2 linked regions of the Geobacter metallireducens GS-15 genome follow. Each later gene encodes a partner of the first gene's protein in a complex. Links are inferred from orthologs where the notes say so. Each region holds a gene or a part of one and is shown in the gene's direction. Other genes may lie near its edges. The genes, in order: trxA and GMET_RS02600.

Region 1 (7,472 bases):
TCTTGCTCTTGAGGAAATGCTGCTGGATCAGGTACATGATGGCGGCGCCAAAGGCAACGGAGAAGGCGGCGTAACTCAGGAACGCCATGACCGTGTGGACCATGAGCCATTTGCTCTTGAGGGCCGGATTCAACGGCATGATGGCCGAGGGAAAGCCGGTGGAGGCCGCCATGAGCAGGAATGCCACAGGGGTGACGAAGGAGCCGAGGATGAAGATCCGGTATTTCCGCTCGAAGAGGATGTAGATGCCTACAACGGCAAGACTGAAGAAGGAGAGGGACTCGTGGAGGTTGGTGATGGGAGTGTGTCCCGCCTCCAGGTACCGGTCGACCGTGTAGGCACAGTGAGCCACGAACCCCGCCGAGAGAATCCAGCAGGAAACCTTGCCGAGTACTTCCCGGGGTTTGACGAGGTAAGCCAGGTAGGCAATGGTGGCTGCGAAGTAGATGGCCAGGGTCAGTTTGAAGAACAGGGCGTTCATGCGGGGTCCTCGGTCCTCGTTCCCAGCGAGGCCAGGGTAAAACCGGGGCCGGCGTGGGTCACGAGGAGGCGGTCGATCGTTTCGTATTCCCCCCGCCGGATCAGGCCGGGGAGGTCGGCATCGGCAAGGGTGCGTAAAACCGCCTTATTGTAGGTGCGGTTGCCGCGGACAGTCAACAGCTTTTCACGGACTGCGCCAAGTATCGCAACGGTTTCAGCGTATTCGGGGCCGAATCGTTGTGCCAGATCGTTACAGATGCTCTGAGCCAGGGCCGGGCTCTTCCCTCCCGTGGAGACGGCGACCAGAAGATCTCCCCTGCGGAAGTGCGCCGGAGTTGTAAAACTTCCGTGCTCCGGCGCACCGGTGATGTCCACAAGGATGCCGAGGGCAGCCGCGTCCCTGGCCACGTGCAGGTTCACGGCGGGGTTGTCCGTGGCTGCGAAGGCGAGAAAGGCATCTGCAAGGTCCCCCTCCCCGTACTGGCGGGCGTGGCAGATGATCCAGCCTTCCCTCCGAAGTTCTTCCAGGCGGGGATCGAGGCGGGGAGCGATCACGGTGACCCGCGCTCCCGCTTCCATAAGGAGAAGGCACTTGCGTGCGGCAACGGCACCGCCGCCGACGATGACGGCATTCCGCTCGCGAAGGTTCAGGTTTACGGGGAATTGGGACATGGAATCCGGTAGTTTCGCTAGGGTAAGTAACGATATGTGTGTGTACCAGATTTCAGGCCGATTGCCAAGGGGAGGGGAAACGGTGCCGTTTTCCTCCTTGATGTTTCGGGGAAGCTCGTCTATATTCTAAAAGTACAATTTGTTTGACAAGGAGGCTTCCATGGCCAGTGAAAAGGTGCTGACGTTCAGTGATGATAACTTCGATACCGATGTGCTCAAGGCTACCGTTCCGGTCCTTGTGGATTTCTGGGCCACCTGGTGCGCCCCCTGCAAGGCCATCGCCCCGGTCATCGACGCCATTGCCGACGAGTACGACGGCAAGGTGAAGGTCGGCAAGGTAAACGTGGACGACAACCCCGGCACCCCCGGCAAGTATGGCGTACGCGGCATCCCTACGGTCATCCTCTTCAAGGACGGCAAGGTTGTCGACCAGGTCGTAGGGGCTGTTCCCAAGGCTCAGCTTGAGGCCCTCATCAAGAAGGCGCTCTAGCTCGAACTAACTCAGGAGTTGTGCCTCTTATGCGGATAGTCCCTGTTTTGAGAGCTTTTGTTGCGGCGGCCGGTTTTACGATGGCGGTTGCCTCGCCGTCGCTTGCCATCCCCCAGAAAGGGCAGCCTGCCCCGCCCCTCAAGGTGGTAAGCACCTCCGGGCAGCAGATAAGTCTCGCCAATTACAAGGGGTATGTGTTGGTCATCGATTTTTTCGCCACCTGGTGCCCCCCCTGCAGAGAGGCTATTCCGCATCTGAATGGCATCAGCAGGAAGTACGGCAGGCAGGGACTCCAGGTCCTGGGGCTCTCGCTTGACGATGGCGATGAGGGGGCAGTCAAGGACTTCATCGCCAGCAAGCGGATAGTCTATCCCGTGGCCCTTGCCGGCCAGGATGTCCAGACCGATTACGGTCTCCGGTCCCTCCCCACGGTGTACGTCATCGACAAGAGGGGAAATGTGGCCGACAGGTTCATGGGAGGTTCGGACGCCACCCTCAAGAACATGGAAACCCTCATCAAGAAGCTCCTGGCCGAAAAATAGGGGGAGTTTCCACTGGAGCGCCCGAAGGCGGCATCCCTTTCAGGGGGTGTCGCCTTCGTCGTTTTCGTGGAGAGATTTCCAGATGCTCTCGGCTAGGGTCGGCGGAATGGTCGGGGTGGCGGCCAGCTCATCCCGACTCGCTTCCCGTATTCGCCGCAGGCTTCCGAATTGCCGCAGAAGTTCCTTCCGCCGTTTCGGCCCGATTCCTGGAATGGTGTCGAGGATCGACCGGATGGTGTCTTTTCCCCGCAGTTTCTGGTGGTAGGTGATGGCGAAGCGGTGGGCCTCGTCGCGGATCCGTGCCAGGAGGAGGAGTGGCGCGCTGTTCTGGCGGAGGATCACCGGGTTTTTGCGGCCCGGGAGGAAGACCCGCTCGGTGCTCCGTGTCAGCTCTTCCGCCGCCATGTCCCGTTCCACCCGGCTCTTGGCCAAGGAGGCGGCATCCACATCCTCCACCTGCAACTCCCGGAGAACGGCGGTCAGGATGTTCAACTGTCCGATGCCGCCGTCAACCACAATCAGGTCGGGATGTTCGTCCTTGGCCGGGCTGTCCCTGAACCGGCGTGAGAGGACCTCGTGCATCATGGCGAAGTCGTCGGCGCCGGCGACCGTCTTGATCCGGTAGTGGCGATAGCCTCCCTTGTCCGCCTTGCCGTCACGGAACGAGACCCTGCTTCCCACTGGGTAGGTCCCCTGGATGTTCGATATGTCATAGCACTCGATGCAGCGGGGGAGGTTCCGCAGGTGGAGCCGTTCCTTCAGTTCCGTCAGGACCGCTTCCGCTCCTTCCTCCCGTTTCTGCTTCTCCCGAAGGGCCGCCTCGGCGTTCTTCCCCGCGAGTTTGACCAGACCGGCCTTTGTTCCCCGTTGGGGGTGCGCTACGCTTGTCCGCTTGCCCCGCCGCTCGGAGAGAAGTTCCGCCAGTGCCGCGCTGTCGGCCACGGGCAGCGGAACAAGCACCTCGTCGGGGATGAAGACCTCCCGGCTGTAGTAGTCGTTGAGGAATGACGAAACGGCCTCCTCGTCCTCCAGTTCCCAGGCGAGAAGGTAGCTGCGGCTGCCGATGAGACGCCCTCCCCTGATGAAGAGGAGGGCGAGGGAGAGGGAGCTCCCTTCCCGGTGTATGCCGAGAACGTCGGCATCTCCTCCCGTGGTCACCATTTTCTGTTTTTCCACCGTTACCTCGATGGCGCGGATGAGGTCCCGGTAGCGGGCCGCCTCCTCGTAGCGCTCGTTCGCTGCCGCGGATGCCATCCGTTCCCGGTAGGTCTTCAGAAGGTCACGGTTCTTCCCGTCCAGAAAGAGGGCGGCCCCCTGGACGAGGCCCTGGTATTCCTCGGGTGAGATGAGGCCGTGACACGGAGCCGAGCACTGCCTAAGCTGGTAGAAGAGGCAGGGGCGCCGGCGCCGGCGGCAGGTTTCAAGGGGGTAGTGGCGCAGGGGAAAGAGCCGGTAGAGCTGCTTAAGGGCTTCGCGGGCCGAAGCGGCCGATGAATAGGGGCCGAAATAGCGGGCTCCGTCCTGGCGCACCTTCCGGATGATGGTGAGTCGGGGGAACTCCTCGTTCATGTCCATGCGGAGCGAGAAGTAGGTCTTGTCGTCCCGCAGGTCCAGGTTATAACGGGGGCGATGCTTCTTGATGAGAGTGTTCTCGAGGATGAGAGCCTCTTTCTCGGTGTCGGTGACAATGACCTCCACTTCCGCCACCCGGGCCACGAGGAACCGGATGTGGTAGCGGGATTCACCGGCAGCGCCGAAGTAGGAGCGAACCCGTTTCCTGAGGCTCTTGGCCTTCCCCACGTAGAGGATGGTGCCGTCTGACCCTTTCATGAGGTAGACGCCGGGGGATTCGGGGAGGGTGTTCAGGCGAGATTTGTCGAACATGGGGCCAGTATACCGAGTGAGGGCTCCGTTGAAAAGAGGGTCGGGACCCCGGAATTCAAAGTTTTGTATGGCCGTTTTTCGCGTAGTTACGGGGCCTCGCGCCGGCATTCATCGTTGACAAGCGGGTGTTATGATGCTATGTAACTGAATCTAATTACCTTAATTTCTTTGCCCTCACGAAGGGAAAGGTCAAGCCCGTGGATTTTATGAAATATTTCCGCACTGCCGCTTTCCGGTGCCTGACCGGATGTCTCATAATCGCGTCGCTCCTTTCCACTCCCGTCTATGCTGTCAACTCCGACGATTCCCAGGTATTCATCGCAGGTTTCAACGCCTACCAGAAAAAGGACTACCAGACCGCCATCGAGCGGATGAAGACGGTCCTTGAGAAATACCCCGACACTCCCTTGCGCGACATGGCCATCTTCTGGCTTGCCCGGGCCAATTTCAAGGCGGGGTTCGAGCGGGACGCGGCACGGTACATGTCCCAGTTCATGAAGGAGTATCCCGACAGCCCTCTCAAGGGAACCGTCGAGGATGAGCTTCTTGGGCTTGTGGCGCGCTTCGACAAGGGGGAGCAGCTTCCCGTTACGGCTAAGCGTCCGGCATCCGCGACGGTTGCCGCTGCTCCGGCGCCGGAACGGAAGGCGCTGGCGGAAAAGACTGCGGCGGCAAAGCAGGCCGCGGAGCAGGCTGCGCGCACCGTGTCCGAGGCCGAGCGCCTTGCGGCGGAGAAGGCTGCTGCGGAAAAGGTTGCGGCAGAGCGGGCCGCTGCAGAGAAGGCTGCGGCGGAACGGGTTGCCGCCGAACGTATGGCAGCGGAGAAGGCTGCCCGGGAGAAGGCGGAAGCCGAGCGCATGGCCCTGGCGAAGGCAACGGCCGAGAAGGCGGCCGCAGAGCGTGCGGCTGCGGAAAAGGCCGCAGCGGAACGGGCTGAGGCTGAGCGCCTGGCAGCGGAGAAGCTTGCGAAGGAGAAGGCTGAGGCTGAGCGACTGGCCTCGGAGAAGGCCGCCAAGGAGAAGGCCGAGGCTGAGCGCTTGGCCCTGGAAAAGGCGGCTGCGGAAAAAGCCGCTGCGGAACGTGCCGCAGTCGAGAAAGCCGCTGCGGAGCGGGCTGCTGCGGAACGCCTGGCAGCGGAGAAGTTTGCGCGGGAAAAGGCGGAAGCCGAGCGTCTGGCGGCGGAAAAAACGGCCAGGGAGAAGGTCGAGGCTGAGCGCCTTGCCGCGTTGAAGGCGGCTGACGAAAAGGCTGCTGTCGAGCGCGCTGCTGCAGAAACGCTCGCCGCTGACCGGGCCGCTGCCGAGCGGATCGCCGCGGAGAAGGCTGCCAGGGAGAAGTCGGCGGCTGAGCAGGCGGCCCGAGAGAAGGCGGAAGCCGAGAAGCGTGCTGCCGAACGCCTTGCCGCCGAAAAAGTGGCTGCAGAGAAGGCGGCTGCGGAGCTCCGGCTTGCCGAACAGAAGGCCCGGGAGAAGGCCGAGGCTGATCGTCTCGCAGCCGAGAAGGCCACAAGGGAACGGGCCGCAGCGGAAAAACTGACTGCGGAAAAGGCGGAGGCCAGCAAACGTGCAACTCTCAGGGAAAAGGCCATCGGCGAATACAAGTCGCTCATCGACCGTTTCCCGGGGACCAGGGCCGCGGCAACAGCGACGGCCAAGCTGAAGGATCTCGGCATTGTCTATCCGGTTCCCGGTACCGCCGCCGTGGCGTCGAAGCCGGCACCTTCCGAAAAGAACGCCCAGATCCTCTCTCTGGAGGTGGGTCAGTTTGCCGATGCGGACCTGACGGTTGCCCCGGTCTCCCAAAGCCTGGAGGTCGGCAAGCGGCACGACATTCCCTTTGAAGTGGCCAACAGGGGTAACGGCACCGACAGTTTCTATCTCGAATCGGGCTTTCCTGCCGAGTTCGGAGCCCAGTTCGCCGATGCAGCCAGGAAGGAAATCCCCGTCAACATGACGCCGCCCATCGCTCCCGGGGAACGTTTCAACGGTGTGGTCTCCGTTACCGTTCCGCGCGAGTACATCGATGGCCAGAAGATGATCTATCCCATCAAGATTGCCTCGCGTATGGACAGGGATGCCACCCAGGCCCGGGATATCATGTTTGCCGCCTCGGCGCCGCTTCTCCGCGCCGTGGTCAAGACCGACAAGGGTCAGATTCTTCCCGGAGAGAAGGTCGCCTATCGGGTGACGCTCCTCAACATCGGTACCGCCACTGCCCAGGGGGTAAGCCTGCGGCTTAACTATCCGCCCCAGTACGAACCGGTAAGCCCGGTGGGGACCGGCCTCAAGCAAGAGATGAAGGCGGCGCTGGTGCTTGACGCCATACGTCTCGCATCGGGAGAGAGCAGGGAATTCGATGTGGCCTTCCAGCTGAAGGATGAGGCAATCGCTCAACAAGAGCTCTTCCTGCGGGCAGACGTGGTCAATACTGAACTCCAGACCCGGGATTCCTTCATCTCGGCCTCTTCCTTCGTGAAGCCAGTGAGCGGCGTCGCCGTCAGGACCAACAGCGACAAGCTGGTCGTGATTCCCGGCCAGTCAATAGCCGTGCCCCTTATCGTTACCAACACCGGCAACGTGCGGGAGGATTTCCTCATCAAGCCGCAACTTCCTCCCAACGTCACCTATACCTTCTATCAGGACCTCAACCGCGACGGCATCCGCCAGACGAACGAGCCGATCATTAACCACGTTGGGCCGCTGGCGCCTAAGGAGGAGTCCTACGTGATCCTCGATCTCTCCACGCCGGCCGCCGAGAGCGACGGGACAGCCGCCACCGTTTCCATGGCCTTCGAGCCGGAAAGCGACAAGGCAAAAAGCGTCACCGCGAACCTGCGGTTGGTCTACGCTAGACCTGTGGTTGAACTGGCCATGAGTGGCAAGGGGGGAAGGCTCAAGCCGGGCGAGGTGTCCTCCTTCGAGCTTAATTTCACCAACCGGGGTTCGAGCATGGCCAAGGCTGTGGAACTCCAGAGCGTTCTCCCTGAAGACCTGGAACTGGTCGCATCGGATCCTTCTTTCGGTCGAGCGAAAAACGGCGATTACATCTGGAAGTTTGACGAGCTGGGGGCTGGAGAGAAGCGGGTCATCAAGGTGACCTTCAGGGTCAAGGCGGGAACCGCGGTTGGCAGGAGCATCCAGGTGAAGAACGTCCTGAACTACCAGGATCAACTCGGGAACAGGTACTGATATGAACGGCACTCTCAGACTTGTCGCGTCGTCTCTTGTCCTCTCCCTTGCGTCGCTTTCCTCAGCCAGTGGCGCGGAGTATCTCCGCTACGCTCCGGAACCATCGGATGGCAAACCACTGGCGGGCCCCGAGGAGGGGGTTCTTGTCGAGCGCATCACCATCGAAAAGGGAGATACCCTGTATGGCCTGTCGCGGAAATACAGCGGCAAGGGAAC
Region 2 (7,435 bases), 3.1 Mb from region 1 along the record:
TGCGCCCCTTCCGGTGGGCCGCCCTCTACCTGGCCATGGCCATAGGCATCGGCATTTGCCTCGTTGCCGTCGGCAGGGGTTTATCCGGCCGCCACTGTCCCTGGTCCGTGGAACGCTACGGCGGGCCGGTCCCCTACACCCGGCTCTTCGAGGGAAATCCCCCCGGCGCCAACAACGGGCATTGCTTTCCGGCGGTACACGCCGCCGGAGGTTTTTCCCTCATGGCCATATACTTCGCCCTGCGGGATCGCCGCGCCAAGATCGCCCGGGCAGGCCTCGCAACGGGATTCGCACTCGGCACCATTTACGGCTACGCCCAGATGGCACGGGGAGCCCACTTTTTCTCGCACATGGTCTGGTCCGCGGCCATCTGCTGGTTCTCGGCCCTGGGGCTCTACTGGATTTTCAGGCCCCACCTCGCCCCATCGGAAAGCGGTGGGGCCGCCGATGGATCACGGTTTGCTCCCGCCACTCACACGGGAGAGACGGCATAACGACACGACATTCACCACTCTGCAGCATCCAACACCTGATAAGGAAATCCTCCCCGTGACAAGGAAAGGTAACCCGTGCAGCCCCACACCACCGACGACAACTTCCGCGGAAAGCTCACGACGCCCAATGCCTGGGATCTGGCGGCATTCTTTCTTGTCATGGGCATCATCGCGCTCCTCGCCTGGGGAAGCCGGGAAATGGCCCTCCCCTATGTGCCGGGGAAGACGGTCCCCTCCCTCTCCCCCGATCCGTGGCACCTCCCCTACTACGCGCTGCGGACCGTAATCAGGATGGGGGCGGCCCTCGGCCTCTCCCTCGCCTTCACCCTCACCTACGCAACCCTGGCGGCCAAGAGCCGCCGGCTCGGCCCGATCCTCGTGCCGGCTCTCGACATCCTCCAGTCGGTGCCGATCCTCGGCTTCCTCTCCGTGACCGTAACCGGCTTCATCTCCCTGTTCCCGGGGAGCCTCCTGGGGGTCGAGGCCGCTTCCATCTTTGCCATTTTTACCTCCCAGGCATGGAACATGGCCTTCAGTTTTTACCAGTCCATGAAAACCGTCCCCAAGGACCTGGGAGAAGCGGCCACCATCTTCGGCCTCTCCCCCTGGAAGCGGTTCTGGCGGGTAGAGGCTCCCTTCGGCGTCCCCCCCCTCATCTGGAACATTATGATGTCGGTCTCGGGGGGGTGGTTTTTCGTGGTGGCCTCCGAGGCGATCACCGTGGGGAAGACCTCCGTGACCCTCCCCGGCATCGGCTCCTACATGGCGCTCGCCATCCACCGGCAGGACCTGGGCGCCATAGGATGGGCCCTGGCGACCATGGCCCTGGTCATCTTCCTCTACGACCAGCTCTTCTTCCGCCCCCTCGTGGCATGGGCCGAAAAATTCCGGGTGGAGCTCACTGAATCGGGCGCTCCTCCGGAATCGTGGCTTCTCACCATCTTCACCCGGACGCGGCTCATGGGCCGGCTCCTTCGTCTGATTGGCGCGCTACCGGCACGGCTGGCAGAGCGTTTTCCCCGGAGACGCCGCCTCCCGCGCCGGTCGAGGTACCCCATCCGGCCGGAAGTACAGCGGACCATCGATCGCGCCTGGAACGCAATCTTTGCCCTGGCAGCGCTCTACGGCCTCTGGAAACTGGCAACCTTCGTGAGCGTCATCCCCCTCCGCGAGGTGCTCTCCGTCTTCGGGCTGGGTCTGGCTACCCTGGCGCGGGTGACGGTCCTCCTCGCCCTGGCCTCGCTTCTCTGGATCCCTGTGGGGGTCAGGATAGGGCTCAATCCCCGGTGGGCGACTCGCGTTCAGCCGGTGGCCCAGTTCCTGGCCGCGTTCCCCGCAAACCTCTTCTTCCCGGTAGTGGTGGTCCTCATCGTCCGTTTCCGGCTCAATCCTGAAATCTGGACCGCCCCCCTCATGATCCTCGGCACCCAGTGGTACATCCTCTTCAACGTCATCGCCGGGGCCTCCGCCATCCCCAACGACCTGCGCGAAGCGGCGACCAACCTGGGGCTCTCGGGGTGGGAGCTCTGGCGGCGGCTGCTCCTCCCCGGCATCTTCCCCTCCCTGGTGACGGGGCTCGTGACCGCCTCGGGAGGAACCTGGAACGCGAGCATCGTTGCCGAGATGGTGAGCTGGGGCCCCACCACCCTCACCGCCACCGGCCTCGGTTCGGCCATTGCCCGCTGGACCGAGCAGGGGGACTACCCCCACATCGTTCTCGGCATCGCGGTAATGAGCATCTTCGTTGTCTGCCTGAACCGCCTCTTCTGGCGCAGGCTCTACCTCCTGGCCCAGACCAGGTATCGCCTTGACTAGGAACCGCCCATGACAACTTCAGCGTCCGCCGAACTGCTCCGGCTCGACAACATCAGGAAATCGTACCGCAAGACCGAGGGTGATGAGCACCTCGTCCTCGATGGCGTAGCCCTCACCGTCGGCGAGGGTGAGATCGTTGCGCTGCTGGGCCGCTCGGGTTCGGGGAAATCGACCCTCCTGCGGATCATCTCCGGGCTCGTCCCCCCCGGCGGTGGCACCGTCAGCTACGGAGGAAATCCGGTCACCGGTCCGGTGGAAGGGGTGGCCATGGTCTTCCAGACCTTCGCCCTCATGCCCTGGCTCACGGTCCTCGAAAACGTGGAACTGGGCCTCCTGGCCCGCCGGGTGCCTGCGGCGGAAAGGCGCCGCCGCGCCCTGGAGGCCATCGACCTGATCGGCCTCGACGGCTTCGAATCCGCCTTCCCCAAGGAGCTCTCCGGCGGAATGCGCCAGCGGGTCGGCTTTGCCCGAGCCCTGGTGGTGGAGCCCGATCTCCTCCTCATGGACGAACCTTTCTCGGCCCTTGACGTCCTCACCGCCGAGACCCTCCGCACCGACCTGATCGAACTCTGGATCGAGCGGCGGATACCAACACGTGGCATCATCCTCGTCTCCCACAACATCGAGGAATCGGTCCTCCTGGCCGACCGGATCGTCATCCTCGGGAGCTCCCCCGGCCGAATCGTCGCCGAGGTGCCGGTCCCCCTTCCCCACCCCCGCGACCGGGAGGCCCCAGCTTTCCGCAAGCTCGTGGACGACGTCTATGCCCTCATGACCGAAAAACCCCGCGGGGCCGCGCGCCCCGAAGGTGTTCCTATCGGCCACCGTCTCCCCGATGCCTCGGTCTCCCGCCTCACCGGCCTCATCGACGCCCTGGCCCGGGAGCCCTACCGGGGGCGGGCCGACCTCCCCGAAATCGCCGACGACCAGGGGCTCAGCGTCGACCACCTCTTCCCGCTCCTGGAGGCACTGGAAATCCTCGGCTTCGCCCGGGTGGAGGCGGGCGACGTGGAGCTCACCCCCTCGGGAAGGAGCTTTGCCGAGGCCGACATCCTCCGGCAGAAGGAGATTTTTGCCGAGCACCTGGTGCGCCGGGTGTCGCTGGCAGCCCACATCCGCCGGGTACTCGACGAGCGCCCTGGCAACCGCGCGCCGGAAGAGCGCTTTCTCCGGGAACTGGAGGACTACCTGAGCGAGGACGAAGCCCAGCGGGTCTTGCGGGTCGTCATCGAGTGGGGACGAAACGCCGAGATCTTCGCCTACGACGAGAGCGCCGGGGTGTTGAGCCTGGAGAACCCTGTCGAGGCGGAAGGGTAAGTCCCGAATCAGCCCTTGACTCAATCCGCTTATCCGGATATATTTTCCCCATGAAACAGGCCGCCCGTCTTTTCAAATCCCTTGCCGATGAAACCCGCCTCCGAATCCTGGCGCTCCTCCTGGCGGAGAAGAAGCTCTGCGTCTGCGATCTCATGGCGGCCCTGGAGCTCCCCCAGTCCACGGTGTCGCGGCACTTGGCCCAACTCAAGAACGCCGGCTGGGTGGATGACCGCAGGGAAGGGGTTTGGGTCTACTACTCCCTTGCCCCCTCAGACATACCCGCGCGCGGCGAACTCCAAGCTTTCCTGGCACGGTACCTTGCCACGGAACCGGTTGCCCTTGCCGACCGCGAACGCCTCGCCGGCTTTGGCCAGGGGAATCGCTGCGCCTGATTTTTTTTGCTTCGCCTCATCCGCGTATCCGGATACACACCTCACAGGAGTTTCTATGAAACATCGCGTCCTCTTCCTCTGCACCCACAACGCCAACCGCTCCCAGATGGCCGAGGGGCTGGCAAACCATTTTCTCGGCGGACAATGGGAGGCCTTCTCCGCCGGCACGGAGGCAACCGCCGTCAATCCGCGAGCAATCAGGGTTATGGCTGAACTGGGGATCGATATCTCCAATCAGCGTTCCAAGAATCTCGCTGAATTCGACGGGCAGACCTTTGACCGGGTCATCACCCTCTGCGGCGATGCCACCGAAAAATGTCCCTACTTCGTCGGTGGAGTCCGGCGTGAGCACGTGGGGTTCGACGACCCTTCACGGGCCACTGGCACCGAAGGGGAAATCATGGCCGAATTTCGTCGGGTCCGGGATGAGATGCGACAGGAGCTGACTGCCCACCTGAGCGGAGGAACCCATGAGTGAGCATGTATCCCGCAACCTATCCTTCCTCGACCGCTGGCTCACCCTCTGGATCTTCGCCGCCATGGCCCTCGGCGTCGGCCTGGGGTACTTCATCCCGGGCGTGGAGCAGTTCATCAACCGTTTCCAGGTGGGGACAACGAACATCCCCATCGCCGCCGGCCTCATCCTCATGATGTATCCCCCCTTTGCCAAGGTGAAGTACGAGGAGATGCCCGAAGTCTTCAGGAACAAGAAAATCCTCGGCCTCTCCCTCGCCCAGAACTGGCTCATCGGGCCGGCGCTCATGTTCGTCCTGGCCATTGCCTTCCTCCCCGACAAGCCTGAGTACATGGTGGGGCTCATCATGATCGGCCTGGCCCGCTGCATCGCCATGGTCATCGTCTGGAACGAGCTGGCCAAGGGGAACACCGAGTACGCCGCCGGGCTTGTGGCTTTCAACAGCATCTTCCAGGTCCTTTTCTACAGCGTCTACGCCTGGTTCTTCATTACGGTGCTCCCGCCCCTCTTCGGCCTTTCGGGGAGCGTGGTGGAAGTGAGCATCCGCCAGATCGCCGAGAGCGTCTTCATCTACCTGGGAATCCCCTGCATCGCCGGGGCACTGACGCGCCTCGTCGGCGTGAAGCTCATGGGGAAGGAACGCTACCACCGGGAGGTGGTGCCACGCATCGGCCCCATCACCCTCGTGGCGCTCCTCTTCACCATCGTGGTGATGTTCAGCCTCAAGGGTAACCTCATCGTTCAGTTGCCGCTGGACGTGGTGCGGATCGCCATCCCGCTCCTCATCTACTTCATCGTCATGTTCCTAATTTCTTTCTGGATGGGGAAACGGCTTGGCGCCGACTACACAAAAACCACCACGTTGGCCTTCACGGCGGCCAGCAACAACTTCGAACTGGCCATCGCCGTGGCGGTGGCGGTCTTCGGGCTCAACTCGGGAGCGGCCTTCGCGGCGGTCATCGGCCCCCTTGTTGAGGTACCGGTTATGATCGGGCTGGTGAACGTGGCGTTCTGGTTCCGGCGCCGCTGGTTCGCCACCACTGCCTGAGGGGAGAGATTCGCGTGTTCAAACCCTTCGCCGACTATCTAGTATTCGATCTCTTCGGCCTCTCCCCGGTGAGCCATCTGGGGGAGGCCCTCGATTTCTTCATCTACGACACCCTCAAGATTTTCTTCCTCCTCGCAGTCATCATCTTCGTCGTCGCCATCATCCGCTCGTGGTTTCCGCCGGAGCGGACCAAGCGCATCCTCTCCCACGAGCGGGAATACGTGGGGAACGTCATGGCAGCGCTCCTGGGAATCGTGACCCCCTTCTGCTCCTGTTCGGCCGTGCCGCTCTTCATCGGCTTCGTGGAGTCAGGGGTTCCCCTCGGGGTCACCTTCTCGTTCCTTGTCTCCTCGCCCATGGTGAACGAGGTGGCCCTCATCATGCTCTGGGGGATGTTCGGGTGGAAAATCGCGCTGCTCTATATCGGCATGGGGCTTCTGGTGGCCATCGTGGCCGGTATCGTCATCGGGCGGCTGAAGATGGAGAAGCACGTTCAGGATTACGTGTGGGAGATGCAGGTGGGAAATGCCGAGATTACCGAACAGAGCTGGTCCGAACGGTTTGACTATGCCCGTGAATACACCATCGGACTCCTAAAGAAAATCTGGCCTTACGTGGTCGTCGGCATCGGCATCGGCGGTTTCATCCACGGCTACGTCCCTCAGGATTTTCTGGCCCGCTGGGCCGGCAGGGACAATCCCTTTGCGGTGCCGGTGGCCGTGGCCCTCGGGGTACCGCTCTACAGCAACGCCGCCGGGGTGATCCCCATCGTTCAGGCCCTGACCGCCAAGGGGATGGCCATGGGAACAGTGCTCGCCTTCATGATGGCGGTGACGGCCCTGTCGCTCCCCGAGGCCATCATTCTGAAAAACGTCCTCAAGAACCGGCTCCTGGCGGTTTTTTTCGGCACCGTTGCCGTGGCCATCGTCATTGTGGGATATCTGTTCAACGCGATTCTTTAATCCACAACGAAAGGAGAAACGCCAATGAAGATCGAAGTGCTCGGCACTGGCTGCGCCAAATGCAAAACCCTCTACGAGAACGCGAAGAAGGCCGTGGAGATGAGCGGCAAGGAGGCTGAGGTCATCAAAGTCGAAGAAATCCAGAAGATCATGAAGTACGGGGTGATGCGCACTCCCGCGCTGGTGGTCGACGGGGTAGTCAAATTCTCCGGCAAAGTGGCCTCGCCGGACGAGATCAGGGGGATGCTGTGATGCGTTTTCTCACTCTCCTTTTCCTGCTCCTCACTGCAACTGTTGCGCGGGCGGAGCTTCCTTCGGCCACCGATGACGCTATCAACAAAGCCCTTGCCTCGGGCAAGCCAGCGGTCATCGACCTGGGGGCCAGATACTGCATACCCTGCAAGAAAATGGCTCCGATCCTCGAATCTCTAGCGACAGAATATAGGGGAAAAGCAACTGTTCTATTCATCGACGTCAATGAAAACCAAGCCGCGCCGAAGCGGTTCCGGGTGCAGATGATCCCGACCCAGATATTTTTCGACGCCCGTGGGAAGGAAGTGAAGCGGCACATGGGCTTCATGGACAAGGCTGATATCGTCAAGGAACTGAATGCCCTGGGCGTGCGATGAGCCTCCTCGACAATATCGAGCAGATTGTCGCGACGCAGCCGCTTCTGGCCTTCGGCGCGGTCTTTATGGGAGGAGTCCTCTCGTCTGCCTCCCCCTGCGTCCTGGCCACCATTCCGCTGGTGGTGGGATTCGTGGGGGGGCATGCGGGAGAAAGCCGGAAGAAGGCCTTTCTCTACTCCCTCTCCTTCATCATCGGTCTGTCGCTTACCTTCACCATCTTCGGCGCTGCCGCGGCGCTCCTGGGGACCATGTTCGGCACCGTGGGGGGATGGTGGTACGTGGCCGTGGGCGCCGTGGCGGTGG

What was found.
Region 2: the proteins of trxA (region 1) and GMET_RS02600 are in contact, whole or in part, in an NMR structure (PDB 2IPA), measured with the Bacillus subtilis proteins. The link is inferred for Geobacter metallireducens GS-15 from one-to-one orthologs.

Annotation. Positions count from the first base shown.
Region 1 is NC_007517.1:3,630,352-3,637,823, reverse strand. What follows is about bases 31-2,977. They hold trxA (thioredoxin TrxA), read left to right. Parts: upstream 31-1,312; coding sequence 1,313-1,642; downstream 1,643-2,977. Other genes in these bases: uvrC (excinuclease ABC subunit UvrC), read right to left, coding at 2,224-2,977; GMET_RS16180 (TlpA family protein disulfide reductase), read left to right, coding at 1,672-2,184; GMET_RS16190 (precorrin-2 dehydrogenase/sirohydrochlorin ferrochelatase family protein), read right to left, coding at 478-1,152; ccsB (c-type cytochrome biogenesis protein CcsB), read right to left, coding at 31-481. Also shown: more of ccsB, read right to left, coding at 1-30; more of uvrC, read right to left, coding at 2,978-4,068; GMET_RS16170 (tetratricopeptide repeat protein), read left to right, coding at 4,275-7,256; GMET_RS16165 (LysM peptidoglycan-binding domain-containing protein), read left to right, coding at 7,258-7,472. UniProt on the Bacillus subtilis protein: Participates in various redox reactions through the reversible oxidation of its active center dithiol to a disulfide and catalyzes dithiol-disulfide exchange reactions.
Region 2 is NC_007517.1:555,873-563,307, reverse strand. What follows is about bases 2,875-5,784. They hold GMET_RS02600 (arsenate reductase ArsC), read left to right. Parts: upstream 2,875-4,073; coding sequence 4,074-4,496; downstream 4,497-5,784. Other genes in these bases: GMET_RS02590 (permease), read left to right, coding at 5,556-5,784; arsB (ACR3 family arsenite efflux transporter), read left to right, coding at 4,489-5,541; GMET_RS02605 (ArsR/SmtB family transcription factor), read left to right, coding at 3,677-4,018; GMET_RS02610 (ABC transporter ATP-binding protein), read left to right, coding at 2,875-3,626. In the rest of the region: GMET_RS02620 (phosphatase PAP2 family protein), read left to right, coding at 1-494; GMET_RS02615 (ABC transporter permease), read left to right, coding at 570-2,309; more of GMET_RS02610, read left to right, coding at 2,319-2,874; more of GMET_RS02590, read left to right, coding at 5,785-6,503; GMET_RS02585 (thioredoxin family protein), read left to right, coding at 6,528-6,755; GMET_RS02580 (thioredoxin family protein), read left to right, coding at 6,755-7,132; GMET_RS02575 (cytochrome c biogenesis CcdA family protein), read left to right, coding at 7,129-7,435. UniProt on the Bacillus subtilis protein: Catalyzes the reduction of arsenate [As(V)] to arsenite [As(III)]. In vitro, can dephosphorylate para-nitrophenyl phosphate (pNPP).